3 regions of the Litoribacillus peritrichatus genome follow, and region 1 is predicted to be linked to each of the others. Evidence: predicted binding sites of a transcription regulator. Region 1 holds the regulator's gene; each other region holds the start of a gene.

Region 1 (6,238 bases):
CCATCTCTTATTCGTAGCATCTTAATAAAAGGGAGTCTGATGACTCCCTTTTATTTTGCCTGGAATAAATATAAATTGGATGTCAAAACAGGGCTCCATATATATGGATACGGGATTAAGCACTATTACTAGGAGTAATGAATGAAGAAATTAATGGTTTCCTTGGTGGCGACGTTTGCGATGTTGCTTTCTCAATTATCGGTAGCGGAGAACTTCGTTGCCGGTAAAGATTATCAGCAACTGCCCTATCCTGTGGCGACCCGTGACGAGAATAAAATCGAGGTCATTGAATTATTCTGGTATGGCTGTGGTCACTGTTTCAAGTTTGAGCCTATGATCAATCGCTGGATGACGACCGTTGCGGAAGACGTGGACTTCCATCATCAGCCTGGTGACTTTGGTGGCTGGGCCCCTGAAACACAGTTGCATTATGCGATGGAAGCCGCCAACGTGTTAGAAAAAGGCCGTGCAGCGGTGTTTAATGAGTATCATGTATTGCGTAACAAGCTGCGCAGTGAAGACAAGCGCATTGCGTTCTTTAAAACCTTGGGTGTTTCTGAAGAAGACTACAAAAAAGCCTGGAATTCATTTGCGGTGAAAAGCAAAGTGAACATGGCTCAATCCCGTACACGCAGTTATCGCGTTACCGGTGTACCGGCGATGATCGTGAATGGTAAATATCGTGTTGACTCTCGTTCAGCGGGTTCTTTCGATCGTATGCTAAAAGTTGTGGATCATCTGATAGAATTAGAAAGAACGGCCAAAAAATAATTCTCCGGTGATCGGCGAGAGATGAGAGGGATTCTCCAATGCTTGAACGGGTTAAGAAACGAGTAGAACAGGTAAGGGATGCAATCGATGAATTGCGATCTCTTTCCCTGAATCGGTCTGAAGTTCAAGCCCCGATTGAATACCCCGCTCAAAAGTATCTGCCCATCATTGAAGATGATGGGTTAGAACACGTTCGGTTGATCTCGTTTAATATCCAGGTCGGCAATTCCGTTGGCCGTTATCTTCATTATCTGACCCGCAGTTGGCAACACGTCCTGCCCCACTCTGAACGCATTGATAACATGGATCGAATCTCCGATGTGTTGTCCCATTTTGATGTGGTGGCGTTGCAGGAGGCCGACGGTGGGAGCCTGAGAAGCGGTTTTGTGAATCAGGTGAAATACCTGGCTGAAAAAGGCAAATTCTCGTTTTGGCATCAGCAGCTGAATCGTGATTTCGGGCTACTGGCTCAACACGGCAATGGTGTTTTGAGCCGGATCATCCCAACCAGTGTGAATAATCATGTTTTGCCTTCATTGATTCCTGGCCGGGGTGCCATGTTCATTGAATATCAAACCACTACCGATGAGCCGCTGTTGGTGGTGATGATGCATTTGTCTTTGTCCCAACGGGCACAAATGAATCAGCTGGCCTACGTGAAAGAACAGATCGAGAAGTACAAGTATGTGGTGTTGATGGGGGATTTGAACTGCCATGCGGAGCGGTTATTGGATGATTCCCCGTTGAAAGAAACCTCGCTGGCGCTAGCCACCGATGGCATCAGCACTTTTCCCAGCTGGGCGCCTCAGCGCGGGCTGGATCATATTCTGATCAGCCCTAATTTAAGAACACACGCCATTGATGTTTTGGATCATCCGATCTCAGATCACCTGCCGGTGGCCATTGATGTCAGCTTGCCTTCCGGAGTCAGTTTGACGGATCGGGCAAACCAGAGCTAAGCACTGACAGCGGAAATTCACAGCTGAATTTACTGCCGTACCCTAATTTACTTTCAATCAATAAGTGGCCGTTGTGGCGCATCAGAATATGTTTGGTGATGGCTAATCCCAGTCCCGTACCGCCGGTGTCTGATTTGCGGCTGGCATCCACACGGTAGAAGCGTTCGGTCAGGTGTGGGATGTGTTTTTGATCGATGCCGGGGCCGTTGTCGATGACATCCACCCGGATACTGGTTTTGTCGCGGTAACCGGTGATGTCTACCCGGCCGCCTTCAGGTGTGTATTTCACCGCATTGAAGATCAGGTTACTGAAGGCGCTGCTCAGTTCGTCGTAACAGCCGTCAATTTCAATATCGATCGCCGAAATCTGAATTTCATGGCGACCGTTGCTGAAAGAGCGGGCTTCTGCGGCTAAGTGCTCCAGCAGTTGCTTGAGGTTCACCGGTTGCTCTTTCACATTGATTTCGGTGGTTTCCAGACGGGTCAGAATTAGAAGATCATGCACCAGATCTTGCATCCGAACGGCCTGGGACTGCATCTGATGGTAGATGCGTAACCAGCGGTTGTCGCTTTCGTCCGAGTAATCAATCAGCGTTTCAAGGTAGCCGATTAACACCGTCAGCGGGGTTTTTAATTCATGACTGACGTTAGCCACGAAATCTTTGCGCATGCGTTCCAGGTGTTCAATGTGAGTGATGTCCCGCGCGGTAATCAGGCGTTCATCGTTCCCAAATGGGGTGATGGTCATTTCCAGGGCAACGCTTTGATTGATCGGGCTGTTGAGCGTTAACGGCGTGGTGTAATCACCGAGTTCGAAGTATTCCACAAAGTCCGGGTCGCGGATCAGGTTGGTGATGTGCTGACCACCGTCCACCGGTGTTCTGAAGCCTAATAAGGCTTCGGTTGAGCGGTTCCACCACTCCAAAGTGCCATCGCTTTCGACCATGATGACGGCGTCCTGCAGCGCAGAAGTGGATTGTTGTATTCGGTTGATGATGGTCTGAAGTTTGCGTTTGGCCGTTTGGTGATCACGCTCCTGACGGTAAATGGAGTCAAATAATCTTCCCCACAGACCTTCACTTAACGGTAACTTGTCGAGTTCCTGATGTTGCAGCCAGGATTCAAGCCGTGACATTTGGCGTATGGTCCAGACCACGTAAGCGATCAGGCCGAGAATCAGGCCCACGACGGGATAACCGAATAAATAACCAATGAGGGTGGTGGCCAGCACCAATAAGGTCACGCGCTGTAATTCAATGTACCAATTACTTAACACTCAGCTTCCTTACCTAGGCAAGATAATAAAATACAGGGATTCATATCAGAAACGCAGCCTCAAAGGCTGCGTTTCTGAATGAGGTCATGCTGCAACAGCTTACTCTATGCCGCATTTGTGGAAAAGCGATAACCTGTGCCACGAACGGTTTGGATCAAATTATCATGACCGGTTTCAGTCAGCGCTTTACGTAAGCGACGAATGTGAACATCCACCGTACGCTCTTCGACATAAACGTTGCCACCCCAGACATGATCCAGCAGTTGGCTTCTGGAATAGGCGCGCTCCTGATGAGTCATGAAAAACTGCAGCAGTCGGAACTCGGTTGGCCCCATATCCACAGCATCACCATTGGCGATGATGCGATGGGAAACCGGGTTCAGCTCAAGGCCATTGACCTCGATGGTTTCTTCAATGCCCTGTGGGGTGGTTCGACGCAAGACCGCTTTGAGACGAGCCACCAATTCTCTTGGAGAAAACGGTTTGGTGATGTAATCGTCCGCACCCGCTTCAAGGCCCTGAATTTTATTGTCCTCTTCGCTTTTTGCGGTCAGCATGATGATAGGTACATCTGCTGTCAGCTCATCTTTCTTAAGGCGACGTGCAAATTCAATCCCTGACGCACCTGGTAGCATCCAGTCTAATAAAATTAAATCCGGTTGCTGATCTACGATGATTGAGTGGGCTTCCTGCGTATGCTCTGCTTCCAGACAGTCATAACCTGCCATTTCCAGAGCGACCATGATCATTTCACGGATAGGCGCTTCATCATCAACAATAAGAACTTTTTTTCCCGCCATCACTTTTGCCTGTTAGTGTGGTTGTTAAAAGACAGTCTTATTAGAAGACACTTTTGTTACAAAAGTATGACAGGTTTTCGACCGTCTGCGTGTGACAGAGGCGGATTTGCTAAAAAAAGGAATCCACCAGAATGCCACTGAAGACTGCAGTGCCTACCCAGTGGTTGTTCAGAAATGCTTTAAAACACATGTCCGGGTTGCGGTGTTGGGTAAGGACATACTGGTAACCAAATAAGCCGGCGGCGACTGCCAAACCTAGGTAATAAGCGACCCCGGCTGAGAGCTGTTGCCCCATCAGCAGCAAGGTGATCATCGTCAGTACCTGAAGACTGATGATGGCGATATTGTCCATTTCGCCAAACAAAATGGCCGTGGATTTAATGCCGACTTTTAGGTCGTCTTCCCGGTCCACCATGGCGTATTGCGTGTCGTAAGCAATCGTCCAAAGTAATGTAGCTATATAAAGTAACCAGGTTTCTTCAATCACGGTGCCGGTTTCTGCGGTGAATGCCATCGGTACGGCCCAGCCAAAAGCGGCCCCTAAAAATACCTGTGGAAAGTAGGTAAAGCGTTTCATGAACGGATAAAGGGACGCCAGAAACACTGCGCCAAATGACATATAAATGGTTTCTTTATTGGTGAACAGCACCAGAATAAAAGAAATAAACACCAGCGCACCGAATAAACAGAGTGCTTCTTTGGCGGTCACCCGGCCAGACGTCAACGGCCGCTCTTTGGTTCGTCGTACATGAAGGTCAAAATCCCGGTCGGCGTAATCGTTGATTACACAGCCGGCCGATCGCATCAACACCACACCCAAAACAAAAATGACCAGATTACTCAGCTGGGGGAAGCCGTCAGCGGCAACCCATAATGCCCATAGCGTCGGCCATAACAGCAATAAAATGCCGATGGGTTTATCAAGACGCATTAAGCGGGTGTAATCCGGAAGCTGTTGTTTTATGTGGGCACTGAGTTTTGGCATGATTTCCGTTATCTTTCGGTTGGCTCCATGTTGAAGCCTGAATACTAGGAGGATTAACCGGAAAACACAACGGGCAGGAAGGTTTCACTGACCAATAAGGATTTATGGCTGTGTGAACAGGTAAAAATGGATCTTCGTCCCCACAGAAGTTCTTTATCAGAATTGAGTATCCGGCCTATTTGAAACTGACTGCGCTGATATCGGGGGCTACTGAATAAAAAGTGGCCAAGGGGTTTATTGCCCAGATATCTTAACTTCAGGTCTGGCCCTGTGAGTGTGGATAAAGGCACAACGCTGCGTGCAAATACCCAGACCTGGCCATCGACGATTAATTCCACTTCACGAACCCAGCCGCAATCGGATGGGTTGTTCAACACTTGTTTCTCGTGCTGGAGCATCCTGGCTACGCCTTCACATACCACATTTACCCGGAAACTGTGTTGGCTACAGCCCATCAATCGACGCGTCAGCGAGCCGCGATCCAGCAACCAGTTTTTTTGCTCGACGGATAAGATCGGGGAATATTTCTTATAGGCTGATGTCCAACGGTGTATATGAGGTAAGTTCTTTTTCATTGGCCTGTCTGAATTTACGACGATTCAGGTGACGGTTGGTCGGTCTGAAATGCCTGTTGAAGCTGGCGGTATATTGTAGGATTGTCTAACAATAGTTAATAATTTAGAATGCGTATACCAATTTCTAGTGATATATTGCCGAGCGTTTACTCAGCTTGCACTCAGGAAATTGGCACAGGCTCTCAGATAAACAGATAAAAAACAACATAAGTTTGAGGACGTACCATGAAAAAATGGCAATGTGTCGTGTGTGGTTGGGTTTACGACGAGGCGCTGGGGTATCCGGAAGAAGGGATAACACCTGGCACCCGATGGGAAGATGTACCGGACGATTGGGAATGTCCAGATTGCGGAGTCGGTAAAGAAGATTTCGAAATGATTGAGATATCGTAGCCATCCTTAGCGGAATCTCAGACACAACGGATAGTCGCCAAAAGCGCAATGTGTCCTTGCTTTTTTATGTACCCCCTATTGACCAAACAAAATGGCGATGGGACGTAGAGATAATAATCTAAGGGATACTGAATGACAGATAATACAGACAAACCAATCGTAATTTTGGGTTCTGGACTGGCGGGTTACAACCTGGCCAAGGAATTCCGAAAATTAGATTCAGAAACGCCGTTGCTCATCATCACGCATGACGATGGTCGTCAGTATTCTAAGCCGATGTTGTCGGCTGGTTTTACTAAAGATAAAACAGCGGCGGCATTGGCGTTGGCAAATGCGGGTGACATGGCAACACAGCTGAAGGCGTCTATTCGTACCAAAGCAACGGTTACCGGCATTGATACGGAAGCACATACCCTTCAATTAGGGGATGAAACGCTGGCGTACAGTAAGTTGATCCTGGCGGTTGGTGCTAAGACCCA
Region 2 (6,238 bases), on a different contig from region 1:
CTTGCATCTTCTGCGTCGAGGGATGTGGGGTACATGGTCACGTCCGTGCGGGTGACGCCTTTTTGATAGTGTTCTTTGAATATCCCTGTGAGTGATTGGCTGAAGTCGTGTTTCAGTAAGCCAGGGCAAAGGTTGGCATCCACATAAATGTGTTCAAGCAGGATGGGGCGTTCATCGACACAACGCAAACGGCGAATGAGGTAGACTGGCGAACCTTCCGATAACCCCATGACCTGGGCGACTTCGCTGGGCGCTTCGCTGAGCTCTGTACTCAGTGGCGTGGTTGTTCCTGTTCTTTGTTGTTGCTTGATGATTTCGTTGAATGTCGCCGGGGATGTCGGGTCATACGTTAAACGCGTTGGTGAAACGAACCAGCCTCGGCGGTTTAGCCGGTAGATAATGCCTTCTTTTTCCAGTTGCAGTAATGCTTCGCGTGCTGTGATCCGGGATGCATCGAACTGGTCGCTGAGTTGCCGTTCTGAAGGCAACTTGTCTTGTACGGTTAGGGTGCCCACGTCGATTTGATTTTTTATATGGTCGACGATTGTTTTATACTGTGGTTGAGACATAAGGTTTCATTGTGAAATTAAAAAAGTAGCGCAGATGCGTTTGTAACTTCGATCCGCGCCGGTGCAAACCATAGCATTTTTACGAACTTCGTGCAGGAAGCCAGCGGTGATTTTTGGTTTACTTAATGCTGGTGTTCTTTGAACCACTCTTCTGCAATGGCAAAACTGGTGCTCATGCCCGTTCCTCCAAGACCGGTAATTAAGAACAGATTGTCTTGTGGTTGTTCCCAATACACGTGATCTGTTTTGGCTTTGCTGTAGATGCCAATCCACTGCTCTTTTAGCTCCCAGGATGGCAAGGTCATGACTTTTTGGGCGTACTCTAAAATGAGCTGATTGATTCGCTGGTTAATGAAGGGAGAGGGGGTGTTGCCATATTCATGGGAATCTCCGAGGGTAATTTCACCGGTTTGATGCTGGGCGGCTAACAGGTGGATGCCATATTGAATCAGCTCTGGGTGATCTTGTTCAACACGGTTTCTCACTGCCTGCAAACTTTTGACTTGATCGAAGGCGGGGTAGTGGAGCATGGATAAACCCGTCGACATCATAGGGCCAAAGGCCCAGTTTTGTGTTTGTTTTAAGGTTCGTACCATCTGCAGTTTACATACTGTTGGCGCTTGATCGGCTTCAAGGTCAAATAAAGAAGCAAATTGATGGCCGGGACAGCAGACGACTTGTCTTCCTTCAAACACACCCTTGTTGGTTACTACCTTGACGCCTTTGTCGTTGCTTTCAAAGTGTGAAACCAGGGTGTTGTATTGCAGTTGGCTGTTTTCAAAGCCATAAAGGTATTGGGTCAGTTGGGTTAATGCCTGTTGTGGGTTGATCAGTACATCCGTCTGACTAAAGAGTGCGCCTCTGAGTCCTTTTGGGTTTACACCGGGCGAGAGCACCTTTGCTTGTTCTGCATTGAGCAGTCGCGTTTGATAAGGCGGCAAGCTGATGTCTGTGTGGAATTCCTCCATGGCTGCCATTTCATCGTCGTGGTGGGCCACCATAAGCATGCCGCACTCATTGGCCCAGAACTTGGCTTTCTTGGCGTAATGCTTCCATACCTCTTTGCTTTTCATTGCCCGGTTAAGCGCTGATCCTTTTGGCATTCCTAAGGGAAGTACCATGCCGAAGTTGCGAATGGAGGCTTCATTCGGGCCTTCATTTTTTTCAATAATGAGTACTTTTTTTCCTGCTTCACAACCTTTAAGGGCGAACGCTAAACCCGCGATACCGCCACCCACAATGATTAAGTCAAACATAGTTTTATCCTGCTAAATAAAGAGATTTCAATAGTTGGTTACAATTATTGACTTTGGTATATACCAGATAATAATTTCTTTTTGTTGCAGTTTAATGAAACTTTACTGGTAGCTATTGACCTCTCTGGGTTGAAATCAATACTATGCAGAAAATTGGTATATACCAGATAATTGTGCTTTAAGGATGAACTTAGGAGTTCTTGTGAATCAGCTATCGGATAACCCTTACTTGTTACTTACCCCCGGACCGCTTTCCACCAGCCCGACGGTGCGTCAGGCAATGATGAAAGATTGGTGTACCTGGGATGATGAATATAATGCGTTGGTGCAAAGCATTCGCTCTCGTTTGGTTGATCTGGCGCTGCCAGAGCACCCGGAATGTTTTGATCAATATACGTCAGTATTAATGCAGGGCAGCGGTTCGGCCTCGGTGGAGTCGGTGATTGGTTCAGTGATTCCGACTGATGGAAAATTGTTGGTGTTAGCGAACGGTCATTATGGCCAACGCATTGGTCAGATGGCGGGGGTTTTAAATATAGACTCGTACGTTTGGGACTTTGGAGAATCAGGTGCGATTGATTTGCCGGAACTGGATGCATTTCTGGCCGTGCACCAAGAATTTACCCATGTGGCTGTGGTGCATTGTGAAACCACAACAGGCCGCTTGAACCCGCTAGAGCGCATTGCACCCATAGTGAAACGCCATCAGTGCGAGTTTATTGTGGATGCCATGTCCAGTTTTGGGGGGGTTCGTATAGATGTTGCCTCGCTCGGTATCGATTATCTGATCAGCAGCGCCAACAAGTGCATTCAGGGCGTCCCGGGCTTTGGTTTTATTATCGCGAATAAAACCAAGCTTGCAGCCTGTGAAGGGGTGGCGCGCTCCGTATCTTTGGATTTATTTGGCCAATGGCAAGGGATGGAACAAGGCAATGGCAAATGGCGTTTTACTTCCCCGACGCACACCGTGCGGGCCTTCGATCAGGCGTTGAGTGAATTAGCCCAAGAGGGCGGAGTAGCGGCCAGGCACCAGCGATATTCAAACAATCATTATGTGCTGGTGGAAGGCATGCGCGCATTAGGTTTTGAAACCTTACTTGAAGACGAAGCGCAGTCGCCATTTATTACTACGTTCTTTAATCCTTCCCACAGTGACTATGACTTTAAGCGCTTTTATACCCGTTTGAAGGAAGCCGGTTTTGTGATTTATCCGGGCAAAGTCTCAGACGCGGATTGTTTTCGCATTGGCAATATTGGTCATGTATTTCCTGAGGACATGGCGCGTTTGATTTCTGCCATTGAACAGAATTGTTATTGGAATGCGCCTTCGTCAGAGCAAAAACAGCTCGAACATAAACAGCTAGAAACGGCTTAACTTGCCTTTTTATTACTCACTTATTGATTACTTATTCATTGATTATTTGAAGAGAAACCTATGCATCAAGTTCACCCATTTCAATACAAACGAGTTTACTCCGGTTCAGTCAAAGCGGTTATCTGCGATTGGGCTGGCACTACGGTTGATTTTGGCTCCGTTGCGCCGATTCGAGCCTTTCAGGCGCTGTTTGAGTCTCACGGTGTTTCGGCTTCTGAAGCCGAAGCTCGGGAACCCATGGGCACAGAGAAGAGTGAACACATTCGCCGCATGTTAGCGATGCCTGCTATTCAGAAACAATGGCAGGCATCAAAGGGTAGGGCGTCAACAGAAGAGGATGTTCAGGCGCTGTACCATGAGTTTTTACCCATGCAAATTGAATCCATCCGAGCCAACAGCGCTTTAATTCCTGGTTGGTTGGTATCGGCTCAAACATTAAGAGAGCAGGGCATTAAATTGGGCGGGAATACCGGCTACAGCACTGAAATGTATCAGGCCTTGGCGGAAGTGGCCAGGGAATATGGGTACGTGGCAGATGCAAATGTGTGTGCAACCGAAGTGTCCAAAGGCAGACCTTACCCCTATATGTCTCAAGCGGTGATGGAAAAGTTGGAAGTGGCCGAAGCTCAGGCTTGCGTCAAAGTCGATGACACTGAAACCGGCATTGAAGAAGGTCTAAATGCGGGTATGTGGACAGTGGCTGTCGCCATCAGCGGCAATGCCAACGGTTTAACTCAACCGGAGTGGGATTCACTGAATGAAGGTCAGCAGCAAGTCATTCGTAAAAAGTCATATCAACGGATGGCAATGTCGGGTGCCCATTATGTGATTGACTCCGTTGCCGACTTACCTGAAGTGGTTGCGGATATTAACGAAAAACTGGCAAAGGGAATTCAGCCGTAACTGGCTGGTTCTTTTCGTAGGAAGCTCTTAATGAACACAAACCTGGAACCCAAAGAAAGGCAATATCAGGCAATCGCTGCGTTGTTTGAAGCCTATGGAGATGAACAATACGGTGAAGCAATTACTCAAAAAGAACATATGCTGCAATGTGCTTTTCTGGCCGACCAGGAAGGCGCCTCTGATGCACTTGTGATCGCGGCACTCCTGCACGATGTCGGCCATTTTATTGGCCCTCAGAACGCTGAATTGATTGCGACCGGCACACCTGGGGAAGACTTTCATCATGAAGTGTTGGGTGCGCGCTATTTAAAACAGTTTTTTGGGCCTGAAGTCACCACGCCCATACAATTGCATGTCGCTGCGAAACGGTATCTTTGCTCGGTGGACGAGGCCTACGAAGGTGCGCTGAGCGAGGCCTCGCAGCACAGTTTGAAGTTGCAGGGGGGCGCGATGACGGTAGAGCAGGTACAGAAATTCCAATCTTCCAGATATTTTAACGAGGCTCTGAAGGTTCGTTACTATGATGATCAGGGCAAAATAGTCGGATTAGACCTACCCGGCTTGTCGGCCTACAAAGAACGCATGATTGCCTTGATGTTAAACAAGGTGACTCCCGAACCCTCATGAGCTGGTTACCGTTTTTATTAGTTATCTTTTCTGCTTTTTGTCACGCGGGCTGGAACTTCATTGGCAAGAAATCCGTTCCTTATTTGTCGTTTTTTACGATGGTCAGTGTTTTTTCAGCGATACTCTTTGCGCCGTTAGCCATTGTGCATCATGAGGTGAGTCAGGAAATTCTGACTCACAACTTATTGTGGCTGGTGATCACCGGTTTTTTTCAGGCTTGGTATTTATTGGGTTTGAGCGGGGGGTATCGGAGTAATGATTTATCCGTCGTTTATCCTCTGGCCAGAGCTTTGCCTGTGGCGTTAGTGCCGATTGCGGTGAGTGTGTTGGATCGGGATCATTATCAATTTTGGCAATACCTGGGCTGTGCTCTGATTATTGCGGGATGCCTGGCAATACCTTTTAAAAGCAAGGCCGTCTTCATGCAATCGATAATGAGTAAGGGGGTGTTGTTTGCTGTGATTGCGGCATTGGCAACCACTGGTTATAGCTATGTTGATCAGCAGGTACTGACAAACTTAGCGAAGGCCATGCCTGAAACGCAGAGTTGGGTTCGTTCTTTGGTGTACATGTGCTGGCTGTCCTTGTCTTCAAGCGTTTTTGTCGGACTGTTTTCTCTCTGTGTTTCTGATACTCGATATCAATGGCGGATAACACTTTCTTCACAACTTAAAACCGCGTTGTTTACTGGTGCTGTGATGTCTTTGACCTATGGTCTGGTGTTAATTGCCATGAACTATGTTTCGCACGTGGGTTACGTTGTCGCATTAAGACAAGTCAGTATTCCGATTGGCGTGGCCATGGGGATTTTATGGTTGGGTGAGTCGTTCAGTCGTTACAAGCTGATGGGGTTGATCGCGATTATGGTCGGAATCATGTTGGTGATTGAGATGTAGAAGGAAAAGGCGAACCGAGATTTGGGTTCGCCTTTCAATCTTAAATATGGATCGTTCTGTTAGCTATTGGCGAATTTACGTTGATCAAAAGATTTTCTTTGATCGTGATTGAGCAGCATTTGGTCAATTTGTCTGTCTTTGTCTCGCCAAATCTTGGTGACCCACTGTTGTACTTCTGCTTTGAGCGCCGGGTCGGTTTGGTAATCACCTTGGCTGAAGTGTTGAGGAATCGGGAGATCATCGACACGAACCAGAATGTCATCAATGCGTCCGCACATCATATCCCAGAAGGTTGGGGTGTGATTGGGGTAAACAATGGTGACGTTACTTAATGACTTAAATTTATCGCCCAGTGCCTGAATGGTAAATGCAATACCGCCTGCTTTTGGCCGTAACAAGTGTTTATAAGGCGATTTTTGGTTCATGTGTTTTTCTGGAGTGAAACGAGTGCCCTCCATAAAGTTCATGACGCTGGTAGGGACATGAGAAAACTTCTCGCAGGCAACTTGAGTTTCTTTAATGTCCTCACCGGCTTTCTCAGGGTACTTTTCCAGATATGCTTTTGAGTACCGGCGCATGAACGGGAAGTCCAGAGCCCACCAGGCTTGTCCA
Region 3 (6,238 bases), on a different contig from region 1:
TCGGGTTGAGTTGAAAGAGAGTATTCCTGTCACCCTGGACTTTGATCTCAACAGCAAAGTGAAGCTCGATGAAACCGTCCCTATCAGTATTAAGGGTGACTTTTCAATCTTGGCCAACGATGTGAAAGTCCAGGTACTGAAGCGTTGAGTTGAGGCCGGAACGGTTTTTATAGTGTTGGAGTGGTATTTAAATTACGTGTTTTGATTTCTGCATGTGGTTGCCTTAATGCATGGCTCCGTCGTGAGTGACTTCTTGAATCGCATGGTTTAATGCTTCGAGTGCTGACGGGCTGGTGGCTTTTGTGCACAAGAAGTAATGTTTCTCGCCGGGTGGCAGATCCTTTGGTTTTATTTTTCTGAATTGCTCAATGGGTCGCTTGGCTTGATGGGCTAGATAAGCGCCTTCGTTTTCTGAAAGAAAGACATAATCTCCCCGACCTTCCTCTAATGCATGAAAAGCAAATGCCGCTTGCGCGCCAATATTGATTGTCGGAGGGAGGTATTTTTCAATCAGTTCAAGTAAGTTTTCATGATAGGGGTACTTCTTGACTCGAATGAGCTTTTTATCCTGACTGGACAAAACGGTTTTGAGCGTGGTGTCTGCATTAAAAAACGGGTCGTCAGCGCGGGCGAACAGGTAGAAGTTTTTTTCCTGATAAATGGGATGAGTATAAACGCCCAGATCTTTCCAGCGTTCAGTTTTAGTGGCCCCCAGTACGCAGGTGTTGGCCGGATTCTCTTTAAGGGTGTGCTCCTGTCGTAGCAAGGAGGTTTTTTCCCATGTGAATTCAAGGGGTGTTTTGATGGATACGTTACGTCCGACATCGCCTATGAAACCATAAGGTCCCCAGCTCCCGTGGATGATGTAAGGCGATTGTTCGTTATAAATGATTGTGATTTTTTCAGACGCATAGGCTGAGTCCAACAGAGACGTCAGAGCGAACAGAATAATAGATGTGAGGCGTCGGTTAATCATAGGCACCAAAGGTTGTGTAGTAATCGTCGTAATGGGCTTTATAGCGCATTTTACTTTCGTAAATTTCGTTAAACGCCTCGCTTTCATCGCGATAGCGTTTATAAATCTTATCGGAGGCCAATTTCCATGCATTAAGGTCTTCTTTGCTCCAGGTGGATATATCGTGGCCTTCCTGAACAAAGTTTCGAAACGCGGAGATGTCTATGTTTTTGCTTTTTAAGGTGGTGGTTAAGGTGTAGTCCTTCATGGCGGATTCCAGGATGGCCTGAAGGTCAGGAGGGAGCGCATCGTAAGCGGTTTTGTTGATCAGGAAGTCAGCAAGAACAGAAGGCTGCCACACAGCAGGCGCAATTAAATAAGGGTAGGCTTTGGCAAACCCCATTTTTAAGGTGGCTCCGGGTACCGTCCACTCGACGCCATCCAGCAAGCCACTGCCCGCCAATGGTATGATTTCCTCCGGGGTTACCGGGGTTGCAAAAGCCCCGGATGCTTCGATCAGGGTGTCTGCCGGAATGCCGGGGCCAATACGAATCTTTTTGCCGTGAAGGTCTTTCAGCCCCTCAATTTTGGTGTTGGAGAGGATACCGAACTCCATACCTGCCCACCACGCCGGTCGCCAGATAATGCCTTCAGGTTGGGATAACTTATTGGCGAGTTCCATGCCTTCGCCTTCGAAAAAATAGAGCATGGAAGCGTCGATGTTCATGAAGTCGTAAGGGCCGGATTGAATGGCGGCCCAACCGGTGTTTTCTTTAAGCCACCAATTAGGCCAGCCAAGAGCCATCTCCGTGGTACCGTCTTTGACGCCTCTGTAGATGGCGGCGCCCTTAGTGATAACGCCTTCAGGGTATGGAGTAATGATGAGACGTCCCTGGCTCATCACTTTTACTTTTTCAGTAAACGTAATCAAGGTTTGATAATCGGGTGTTTGCTCGGGAGCTTGAGACTGCACTTTCCATTCAAAAGTGATGATTTCTACAGGTTTTTTTTGATATTCGGAGACAAAATAACCGAATAGCATGGAGCCAAGAAAGAGTATGGCTATCATGTAGTTTTTCATGCAATCTTCCTACACGTAACGAACTTTGTGGTCGTGCTAATAAGTGTAGCGTGAACTCAAGTTAAGCACGGAGATTCAAACAGGCGAGACGCACCCTGCAATTCAGTATAGGTTAATATTTGGTCAGTATCTGCGGGCAGACTTTTGAGTTAGCAAAGGTTGTACCTGACGGGGGCATTCTCTGGGAAAAAGAGGCGGGTATTCCTGTCTCGAAAAGGAAGGCTTAAAGGGCGTATTGAGTGGCTGCTAATAGGCCGCCAACCTCAATTTATTCACGGGCAGTAAAGCAACCACAGAGAACATAAGCGCAGTGATCAACATTCCCCAATAATCATCAATCGAGGTGATCAGTTCATAGTGATACAAGACGCTTTCAATTGCGCTGATACTGATACCTAATGCAAGCAGGGCGTATTTATTTTGGCATCCTTCGGTGTCTGTTGTCTTTACTCTTATGGCCTTGGCGACGGCGTAGCCTATGACCGGAAAAAATGACCAGATTAAAAACACGATGACAGAAAATACGATCGTCAAAAACGGGATGTTGGCGGTATAGATGACTTTAATAACGGAATAACTTTGACCCAATAAAAATCCTAAATACAGATACAACATGCGCTTCTCTCTGACAGGTTAATCATCGGCGTTATTTTAAGCCCTCTCAGCGGGCTGAATATGAATCTATGTCAATAAAATCCTATGAAATAAGCACTTACGATGAGTTATAACTGGCTGAACTTCTGTTTCATAAAATCACAAAACGCCTGAACGCGCGCCGTCCGGTGCATCATCAAATGTGTGACCAGCCAATAGTCTGTTTGCCAATCTGTCCATGGCCCTAACACCGGTGTCAGATCGGGCGTTAACTTTGCGACCGGGTGATTGACTCCGCCAATACCTATCCCGGCAGACACGGCTTCAATTCCGTTGACCACATCATAGGCACGGTAGACGATGTTCTCTGGTGGGACGTTTTTTTCAATCCACTGAATGAAAGGAATTGGCTTTTTCGGATCGCCGGAGATAAATCGGTGGTGTGTCACCATTTCATCGACGCTGGCCGGCAGCCCATACCGGGTAATGTATTGGTCACTGGCGTATAGACCAGATGGCATGGACATTAACTTCTGAGCAATGTAGTCGGGTTCAGAGGGCTGAGCGCCTGGACGAATGGCAATGTGCGCTTCACCGTAATCGAGTCTGAGTCTTCGGCTATCCAGGGAAACTTCCAGACGAATACTGGGATAGAGTTGCTGAAATTCGGCAAACCATGGGGTGAATAACGCCATGACACTGTTGACGGTGGTGATCATCAGTGCCCCTTCTACTTGCTGGTCGCTGCCTACCAATCGTCCGGATAAGGTATCCAGTTGTTGATGAATGTTGGTCGCAACCTGCAAGAGAGCATTGCCCGCTTCTGTGGGTTCATAGCCTCGGGCATGTCGGAAGAACAGCCGGGTATTGAGTTTGGCTTCAAGCCCGTTAATACGGCGAAGGACGGTGGAGTGGTGGATGTCCAATGCTTCTGCTGCAGCGGATAAGGTGCCCAGCTTGGCTACGGTGTAGGCGATCCGAATGTCGTCCCATTGTTCTATCTGTGCGTTCATGCACATTAGTTTTGCTTATATTCCGTATAAGTGCAAATTTGCTTTGGTTAATATGTTTTTAACGAAACAAAACGAACTCAACACAGCAGAACAAATTAAAGGAATTCGATCATGACTAAAGCAACTAAAATCATCGCTTTCGCTGGCAGCTTACGTAAAGATTCATTCAATGCCGTTTTGGTGAAGCAAGCGGCAGAAGCGGCCTTGTATGCAGGCTCAGAAGTTGAAGTGGTTAACCTGGCCGATTTTGACATTCCTTTGTTTAATGAAGAGCTGGAGAGCAACACCCCAGAAGGTGTGCAGCAGTTGAAGGATAAAATCCGTGATGCGGATGGTTTATTGGTTGCCAGCCCGGAGTACAACGGTTCCATCAGTGGCGTGTTGAAAAATGCTTTGGATTGGGTGTCTCGCACCGAACCGGATCAAAAACCGGCATTTCGTGATACTACGGTTGCTTTGCTATCAACCTCTCCGGGCGGTTTGGGCGGCATTCGGGGTCTGAATCATGTTCGGGATATTTTTGTGGGCATGGGCAGCTTGGTGCTAAGCAATCAAATAGTCGTGGGCAGTTCTTATCAGGCGTTTGATCAAAGCGGTAAATTGACGGATGAAAGCATGGCATCCAGAGTTGAACAGTTGTCTCAGGAGTTGGTGTCCACCATTCAAAAACTAAAAGACTGATGATTGAGGATATCTGCTCATGATTTAAGCTAAACCAAAACACGGTGGTTCGTGTTTTGGTTTTTGTTTTTTTGTGACATTGATTTGTAAATCGCGACGTTTTCAGTAAACCTATTTTTTGTGTCCATATCGAACCTGTTGTCTGTCTTAAAACTGACATAGGGTTTTCATAATCTCCCGGCAATATCGTCTCTTTGTGGTGTCTGAGCCGTGAGTAACCAATACAAACTCTCTGTTCAGAATAAAAATAAATCAGGAACAAAAATGAATAAACTACTGACTACGTTAGCATCAGGTGTGATGGCCGTTTCGGCGTCCATGGCATCGGTTTCATCTCATGCGGCTGTGCAATGCACTGACTTTGACTCAGTGAATAACGCGCCTTACTTTCATGCACCGGACAAGCAAGGCTTTCGTTTCTTCTGGAATAAATGGTTATCTGAAGATATTCCGTTTCATATGGGGCATGACACCATCATTGGCGAAGGGCAAACAGCAACTGTGACCGGTAAATTTGATTACGGGGCGGTTGCGCATAAAGACCTGGAATACGAATACGTCAAAGCCTACGTGTATGGTTCCGGTATGGACGATTGGCAGTACGTTGGTCGGTATAAGACCAACTCGGATGGCAAAATTTTCGTGGAAGTGGATGACCTGACAGAAGGGCACTACCAAGTGAAAATGGTGGTGGTTGGTGATCTGTCGGAAGCCAATTCCTACATAACGGTGGTGAAACAAGGCGCCAAGGCAGTGGTGTTTGATATCGATGAAACCTTAACCACCGATGACCTGGAGCAGATTCTGGATTACACCGGCATTGAAGCGGCCGACGCACGCGGTGGCGCGGCGGAATTGGTGAACAGTTACGTGGCCAAAGGTTATCATCCCTTGTTTGTCACAGCTCGTACCTACTGGTATGCGAAAGGTTCTCGTCATTGGTTGTCGGATCACTTGGGCGTGCCGGAAGCAACGTTAAGAACCACGCTGAGTAATGAAACCGGCTTGTTTAAAACCGCAGAATATAAGACCGCAGTTCTGCAGGAAGTGCAGGAAGCGGGCATGGAAATCGTTCGTGCTTATGGCAACGCTACCACGGACATTGAAGGGTTCGCCAATGCGGGAGTGCCTTTGAGTGAAATTTATGTGGTGGGTGATAAGGCCGGTGAGATGGGATCTCAGCCCATCGAAGGCGGCGAGTATTGGAGCCACTTATCCGAGGTGGTTGAAGATACTCCGCACAGTGGTTGTTCTCAGTAATAACGTTCGATTTTGAGCTTATTAGATGCCTGCTTTATGCAGGCATTTTTGTGTTGATTAGGTGAATGACTGCTACGTTTATTAAAGGACTCACTGTAAGTGAATATCTGATCATTAACTGAATTAAGGGGGTGTGCTTTGAAGTTATTTCTCGGCATTTCAATTCCCCATTCCGTGCAGTCTTATTTGGCTGACTTACAACCTGAGCAATCCAATTCCATTCGGCTTGTTTTGCCGAAGCTAATGCACATCACGCTGCACTACATTGGCGAAGCGGAACCTAAGCAGATTATTGAATCCGTTGAACACTCACTAAAATCCTTTGAAATTACAACATTTAAACTGCACCTGACTGAGCTGGGTTACTTTGGCGCGAAATCCAAACCCGCTGTATTATGGGCATCCCCAAACCTGTCGGAATCTCTGAAACTGTTACACAGTCAACTAACCGGTGTGTTAAACGAATTAAACATGGCGATCGATGATCGACATTATCAACCGCACATTACGCTTGCCCGAGGCCGATGGCGTAAGAAACCAGATCAAGCAGAACGCGATTTGCTTCAACGTTTCTATGTTCAAACTATTGAGCCGATTGAATTTGAGGTGTTGGATTTTGTGTTGTTCGAAAGTAAAGCGTCTGAATGTGGAAGG

Evidence for each region. Region 1 encodes PhoB, which activates phosphate uptake and scavenging genes when phosphate is short. Its sites were predicted from a motif close to TGTCATANNNNTGTCANA; they were not measured.
Region 2: a site for PhoB is predicted at 1,908-1,925, ahead of phnW (2-aminoethylphosphonate--pyruvate transaminase). Genes of this name have one in related genera too.
Region 3: a site for PhoB is predicted at 4,468-4,485, ahead of ABD744_RS13000 (lipin/Ned1/Smp2 family protein). Genes of this name have one in related genera too.

Annotation. Positions count from the first base shown of each region.
Region 1 is NZ_BAABBN010000017.1:99,331-105,568, forward strand. It holds gene ABD744_RS21920 (thiol:disulfide interchange protein DsbA/DsbL) at 142-771, shown strand; gene ABD744_RS21925 (endonuclease/exonuclease/phosphatase family protein) at 810-1,730, shown strand; gene phoR (phosphate regulon sensor histidine kinase PhoR) at 1,699-3,006, opposite strand; gene phoB (phosphate regulon transcriptional regulator PhoB) at 3,111-3,806, opposite strand; gene ubiA (4-hydroxybenzoate octaprenyltransferase) at 3,916-4,791, opposite strand; gene ABD744_RS21945 (chorismate--pyruvate lyase family protein) at 4,845-5,366, opposite strand; gene ABD744_RS21950 (rubredoxin) at 5,592-5,759, shown strand; gene ABD744_RS21955 (NAD(P)/FAD-dependent oxidoreductase) at 5,892-6,238, shown strand, end outside.
Region 2 is NZ_BAABBN010000004.1:914,129-920,366, forward strand. It holds gene ABD744_RS05380 (UTRA domain-containing protein) at 1-569, opposite strand, end outside; gene ABD744_RS05385 (TIGR03364 family FAD-dependent oxidoreductase) at 692-1,825, opposite strand; gene phnW (2-aminoethylphosphonate--pyruvate transaminase) at 2,028-3,200, shown strand; gene phnX (phosphonoacetaldehyde hydrolase) at 3,261-4,103, shown strand; gene ABD744_RS05400 (HD domain-containing protein) at 4,134-4,730, shown strand; gene ABD744_RS05405 (EamA family transporter) at 4,727-5,626, shown strand; gene ABD744_RS05410 (1-acylglycerol-3-phosphate O-acyltransferase, YihG family) at 5,686-6,238, opposite strand, start outside.
Region 3 is NZ_BAABBN010000007.1:742,857-749,094, forward strand. It holds gene ABD744_RS12970 (hypothetical protein) at 1-148, shown strand, start outside; gene ABD744_RS12975 (transporter substrate-binding domain-containing protein) at 224-976, opposite strand; gene dctP (TRAP transporter substrate-binding protein DctP) at 969-2,036, opposite strand; gene ABD744_RS12985 (hypothetical protein) at 2,283-2,651, opposite strand; gene ABD744_RS12990 (LysR family transcriptional regulator) at 2,759-3,649, opposite strand; gene ABD744_RS12995 (NADPH-dependent FMN reductase) at 3,755-4,324, shown strand; gene ABD744_RS13000 (lipin/Ned1/Smp2 family protein) at 4,589-5,584, shown strand; gene thpR (RNA 2',3'-cyclic phosphodiesterase) at 5,723-6,238, shown strand, end outside.